2 regions of the Gilliamella sp. BG1 genome follow, and region 2 is predicted to be linked to the other one. Evidence: riboswitches for the same ligand, from Rfam matches in the RefSeq annotation. Region 2 holds a riboswitch; the other holds the start of a gene.
The links. Region 2 has a riboswitch for thiamine pyrophosphate ahead of thiM (hydroxyethylthiazole kinase). Riboswitches for the same ligand answer to the same signal wherever they lie in the genome.

Region 1 (3,430 bases), on a different contig from region 2:
AATATTGCCAATAACACAGATAGCAACGTTGATAACGTTGCTTGAAATATTGTTATCCAAATAACATGTAATAAATAACTATCAAAATAGACAGTTAAATTATTAGACTCAAAAGCAACTAAACAAAGCGCAAATAGTGCTGAACCTAATACAACTAAAATCAAGCTTGCAGCACTAATGCCGGGGATTAACGTTCTTAATTTCAACATTATACTGAATAAAACTATTTACTAATGGTGGATTTCCATTCACGCACCCAGCTCTTTTGATTATTTTTAACTTGCTTAGCATCAAACTCGAGTGCTTTATTGACTGGTTTAATTTGCTGAAAAGCTTCAGGCAACGTTATATTAATAATCGGATACATGAAATTTTTTTCAGCAAATTGACGTTGTACATCAGGCGTTAATAAATATTGTAAAAAAGCACGTGCCAATTCGGGATGCTGACTATACTTAGTAATACCCGCAACTTCGACTTGGCGATAATGCCCTTCGTCAAAAATAGCAGCAGCATAACGATGATCATTATCATTCATAATATGTGCAACTGGCGAAGTGCTATAACTAAGCACAAAATCAGCTTCGCCTTTTAAAAATAGGCCATAAGCTTCACCCCAACCTTTAGTCACTGTCACAGTATCTTTTGCTATTTTCTGCCATGCAGATGCGGCATCATCACCATATATATTTTTCACCCAAAATAATAAACCTAACCCAGGAGTGCTAGTTCTTGGGTCTTGATAGATAATTTTCCAGTTGACTTTATTATCTACTAACTCATGCATGCTGTGTGGTGGATTACTGATTTTTTGTTGATCATAAATAAAAGCGAAATAACCAAAATCATAAGGCATAAAATCACTATCCCACCAGTTGGTATTTAAATTATCTGGTTTATTGATTTGATGAGGTATAACTATTTTGGCTTGTTTTGCCTGTTCTAAAAGATTGTTATCTAATCCTAAAATTACATCGGCATTAGTTCTATCACCTTCAAGTCGCATTCGATTTAAAACCGCTACTCCATCGCCTAATGTAACAATCTCAAGTTCACAGTTACACTGTGCTTCAAACCCTTTCTCAATTGCTTTTCCTGGTCCCCATTCTGAAATAAAGGAATTATAACTATAAACAGTTAAGGTTGGTTTTACGTTGGCAGCATTTACAATAAAAGGTATCGAAAATACCAAAGATAATAACAATTTTTTACAAAACATTTTGCCTCCAAAATAGCAAATAAAAGACAAAAGGTTTGAGCAAGTGCAATAACTCAAATCCCTCCGCTGGCATGATCCAGTTCAGGTTCGGCGGGTTATGTTATCCTATCTAACATTCTCAGCCCTTTGGGGCACCCCGTTGAGAACATCAATTAGTTTAGAGGTTAGTATGAAGATTGTAAACATCAGAAGTGATAAAAATTTAATGTAGGAACAACTCACTTTATTTATGAAGCTTTAAAAAATGGCTATAAAGAATATACATGAAAACAAAACTAACGCCTTATCACTGACGAAAGATATGGCGCTTATATTATAAAGAAGATGTAACTATTACCGATTTGGTTAAACGTTTACCTTTATTTGAATTAGTTTATTGAGTAATAAAAAAATTAAGTTGATTAGTTTCATCGAATGCCCCCTCAAGTTCTCTTGTAGCGAACTGATAGCTTTGATTTGAATCTCCTGCTTTCGTACATTCTGTTATAATGGCATGTTTCGTGTGAAAAGTTTCAGACGATGTTAACTGTTTGTATAACAAGGCCAAATCTTTACCTGTCAGAGTAAAAAGCTTATTCCAATCATTTAACTGCGTTTCAACAAATTCGCGACCTTTCTTACAAGTAATAGCATCTAGCTGAATATTTGGTATAGTATATTTTTTAAGCTCAGAAAATTTAGGATGTTCATTTATAAAATCAACTTTTTCATTAAGCCCTTCTGCTTTTAAAGCTTCAATAAAGCCATCTTCTCGGAATAATTTGATTTTTCGAGATTGAAATTGCCCTTTCCCTCGTAAAGTTACTTCATCTGGATAAGGTTCATCTACTGAATAATCCCAAAAATCTTTTTGACGCTCAATAAAAACATCATTAATAACTTTAACTGGTAGTTCAAGCTCTTGCTGTTCACCTTTAATAATTACTGGAACTGAATTTAAATATTTAGCTATCAACTTATCGTAAGTTTCATCACTCACATTTGAAGTTGTATAGAAAGTTGTTAATAAATAATAATTACTTTGAGTAGGATTAATTAATCCTGAACTATTAGTTGTTGAAGGTTTAGCTATAAAATTTAATGATTGATTACCGTAAGACAGTGTATGCTTACCGTATTCAAATGTATAATTCACACTTGATTTTGCTGGAATGGTTAATTCATTTCCATCAATAATCACTTTTATTTCATTTGGTGTTGGATTATCAATCATACGATCAACAGAGCTAGACGAAGTGGTATCTGAACCAAAACAACCGACCAATGTTATGCTGCAAACTAGCAACAAAGAATATTTTATTTTTTTCATCGTATTAATTTTTTTGTAAAGTTTTTAAAAGAAACCATATTTTATCATGAATTTGATAAAACAACTATTTTAGTTATCACTTCAATAATTGAATTGAAAAAGTATGGAGTTGATGTTCTGATAAACCAAACGTCGTTTTATTTTAGATGAAATTTAGTACTGATATAGCAACTTTTTAATTGTAGGAATTTCTAGTGTTGTTTACAGTAATTAATACTATAAACATTGCGAGAAATCATGCATCAACAAGGATTCAAGTTTCATTTAGCCGAAAACAGTGTTTACTAACCAACGCTGCCCCAAACAAACACATTTTTAATTTTTGACTAGATATGCTCTAATCTAGCCCGTACTTCTTTATACTGGACGAATTAAATCAACTCCGCAAATAAATAAAAACATTCAATTTACTCATTGGACACTCATTTATAAAAATGAGCACCAATGAGTAAGTAGTCTTTATTTAGTTAAATTTTAGTTATGACATTTATAGTAATTATAGATATGATAAATCCCGAACCATATCTTCAATATATACTTTTAATTCTGTTAATTGCTGTTCTTTTGCCGCTCGAAGCAAGCTATCTTTGGTTTGCAATGTTCCTTTACTGTAATTATGTAAATTTGATGGCACATTGCCAGAGTAGATATAATCATGTTTTGCTGACGTTTGTACAATGTTAAATGATTTACTGTAACTATAGATTCCATGAGCCTCAATTTCAGTGGTTAAGGTTAATTTATTGCTGTGAGTCACAGTTTGTAAATTAAACTGCTGATCTTTATAGGTTTTAACTTGCTTTTTATTACCATTTTCGTCAGCGAATTCAATAAATTTATCAAATATTTTTTCGGTTTTGGTTTCATTGTTAACTGATTTACCAAGATCAGAAAATTCAACA
Region 2 (3,430 bases):
ATGAGCCACCTGTGGTACGTTACGATCTAAAAAATAAAGCTGGTGTTTCAAACCTACTTGACATTTTAACTGGCGTGACAGGTAAGCCTATCAGCGAACTTGAAAAAGAGTTCGAAGGCAAAATGTATGGCCACCTTAAAACCGAAGTAGCAACACAAGTCATTGATATGCTAACTACACTTCAAGCGAAGTATCATCAGTATCGAGATGATGAAAGTTATCTAATTTCAATAATGCAGGAAGGGGCAGAAAAAGCACGCTCAAAAGCCGAACCAACTTTGAAAAAAGTTTATGATGCAATCGGTTTTGTATAATTGAAAAATTAATAACTGATTGTTACTAAAAATAAAACAGTATGCAATGGCTTTAATATACAAGGAAAATGGGTAACACTTAAAGCCATTTAAATATACAGGTTAGTTATGAAGATTATTATTCTTGGTGCAGGACAAACAGGTAGTGCGCTTGCTGAATATCTTGTTACTGAAAAACAAAATGATGTCACGGTGATTGATGAAAATTATGATAAATTACAATCACTACAAGAACGTTTTGATTTACAGGTGATTTGCGGAAAATCATCATACCCACAAGTTTTAGAAAGTGCTGGTGCTGAATCAGCTGATATGCTTGTTGCTGTAACTAACTCTGATGAAGTCAACATGATGGCCTGCCAAATTGGGCATGTCATGTTCAATATTCCACAAAAAGTTGCACGCATTAGATCACCTGAATACAATAACGAAAACTACCCTCTTTTCAACAAAGATTGTATAAATATAAATCACATTATTGCTCCAGAAAATCTTATCACCAACCATATTAGTCAATTAGTACAATATCCTGGTTCGCTACAATTTGCATCTTTTTACGACAATCGTGTCTGTTTAGTTGCCGTCACCGCTTATTATGGTGGTGCTTTAGTAGGTAGTGAGTTATCAGAACTTAAAGAACATTTACCGCATGTTGAAGCTCGAGTAGTAGCTATTTACCGTAAAAACCGTTTTATCCGACCGCTTGGTTCAACACTTATAGAAGCGGGCGATATGGTCTACTTTATAACTCCCCCCGTTAATATCAAAGCGGTGACCAGTGAGTTACAAAGGTTAGAAAAACCATATAAACGAATAATTATCAGTGGCGGTGGTGGTGTCGCTGTCGCTCTAGCAAAACGTTTAGAAAATAACTATCAAGTCAAATTAATTGAGCGAAATGCCGAACGAGCAGAATTAATTGCCGAGCAACTTGTTAATACAACAGTATTACATGGGGAATCATCGGATCAAGAATTGCTCTCACAAGAACAAGTTGAACTTACTGATCTATTTATCGCTGTTACCAGTGATGATGAATCCAACATCATGTCCTCCATGTTAGCCAAAAGAATGGGAGCGAAAAAAGTAATTGTATTAATTCAACGCCAAGCCTACCTTGAACTAATTAATGATAGTGTGATTGATATTGCGATTTCCCCACAACACGCCACAATATCTGAGCTATTAAGCCATGTTAGACAAACTGGGGTTGTTAAAGTTGTTTCATTAAGACAAGGAGAATCCGAAATTGTCGAAATTATTGCCAATGGTAATGGTGAAACATCAAGACTGGTTGGCAAAAATATTAATGGCCTAAAACTCCCATCGGGTGCAACCATTGGAGCTGTAGTGCGTGGAGAAGATGTTATTATCGTTAATACTGATTTAACCATAGAAGACAATGATCATCTAATCATCTTCTTACCAGATAGAAAAGCAATTACTGATATTGAAAGATTATTACAATAGCTTGTTAAAAACAGATAATCAGTTCATAATAAAAAATCAATTTGACTCGGGGTGTTTTTTGTCTAAACAAAAAACTGAGATTTCACCCGTTGAACCTGATCTGGATTATACCAGCGTAGGGAAGTCTAAGCCATAAAAGCCTTAAATTGGCAAATTCTTCCCGACATTTATAGAATTAATAAATCAGTAAGAAAGGAAGAAATATGTCAGTAGCCAAATCATTCCAAATTACCCAAACCGCTCCTTTTATCAATCATATAAAACAACACCGCCCACTAGTGCATTGCATTACTAATGATGTAGTCCAAAACTTTACCGCCAATGTACTACTTGCTATTGGTGCATCTCCAGCAATGGTGATTGCAGAACAAGAAGTTGCTGAATTTGTCAGTATTGCCGATAGCTTACTGATTAATATTGGCACTATTCACAGCAACACAGCCCAAAGTATGCTATTAGCGGCCGCCAAGGCACAGCAAACACAAACCCCATGGGTACTCGATCCTATTGCTGTAGGAGCAGCACTTAATTATCGAACTGAAATTGCACATCAATTATTATCATTTAATCCCGCAGTAATACGAGGTAATGCTTCAGAAATATTAGCACTAAATGGTCAAAAATCTTTCTCAAAAGGACCCGACGGTCAAGACACAACTCAATCAGCTTTAAACGCTGCCCAAGAGCTTGCGCAAAAATATCAAACTATTGTCGCAATGACGGGCGATGTTGACTACATAACTAACGGAAACAGCACATATAGTATAACTGGAGGTGATATTGCTTTAACAAAAGTAACAGGTACAGGATGTTCATTATCTGCAATGGTAGCGGCTTTCATAGCTAATTCTCCTGACCCATTATCAGCCACTGCCTGTGCATGTTTTATGATGAAAAAAGCTGGTGAACTAGCTAATAAACAACAAGGATTAGGAACTTTCTCGATATCACTATTAGATCAACTCTCAACATTTAACCCATCGCTTTAATAAGGAAATCAAATGAAAAAACGACTGGATTTAACCCTCTATTTAGTCCTTGATCCATTATTATGCGGTGGCATTAATGGCATGGTAAACACCACAAAGATTGCTGTTTCAAATGGTGTGACTGCAATACAGTTAAGATCTGAACATGAATTTAGCGGTAAAGATTGGTACTACGCTGCCTTAGCATTGAAAGAAGCATTAAACGACACCTCTGTTCCACTATTTATAAATGACCATGTAGATATTGCTTTAGCGGTTGATGCCGATGGTGTCCATATTGGGCAAAGTGATTTGCCTGTTGATGTAGCTCGACAACTTATCGGCAAAGATAAATGGTTAGGCCTTTCGGTAACTAACCAACAACAACTTGAAGCAGTTCCTTGGCAGCAGGTTAATTATATTGGCATAGGGCCTATCTTCCCAACCATAACCAAAAAAAATACAACGGTAGCAATAGGAACAGAACAATTAACTGAATTAGTCAAACTAAAACAGTGCCCAGCTGTTGCCATTGGTGGTATTGATGAAAACAATATAACTAATATTATTCAAACGGGCATTGACGGCGTTGCTGTAGTTTCGGCTATTTGTGGCAAAAAAGATATTCAACAAGCAACATTATCGCTTATCAACAAAATCAAACAAGTTAAATAGGAA

Region 1: linked by a shared signal. The riboswitch ahead of thiB (thiamine ABC transporter substrate binding subunit) and the one ahead of thiM (hydroxyethylthiazole kinase) in region 2 are both predicted to bind thiamine pyrophosphate.

What each region holds. Positions count from the first base shown of each region.
Region 1 is NZ_JBIDFG010000013.1:16,495-19,924, forward strand. It holds gene thiP (thiamine/thiamine pyrophosphate ABC transporter permease) at 1-209, opposite strand, end outside; gene thiB (thiamine ABC transporter substrate binding subunit) at 224-1,219, opposite strand; TPP riboswitch at 1,260-1,368, opposite strand; gene ACGH80_RS08320 (hypothetical protein) at 1,593-2,528, opposite strand; gene ACGH80_RS08325 (hypothetical protein) at 3,025-3,430, opposite strand, start outside.
Region 2 is NZ_JBIDFG010000014.1:12,853-16,282, reverse strand. It holds gene trpS (tryptophan--tRNA ligase) at 1-314, shown strand, start outside; gene trkA (Trk system potassium transporter TrkA) at 423-1,784, shown strand; TPP riboswitch at 1,822-1,923, shown strand; gene thiM (hydroxyethylthiazole kinase) at 1,988-2,773, shown strand; gene thiE (thiamine phosphate synthase) at 2,786-3,427, shown strand.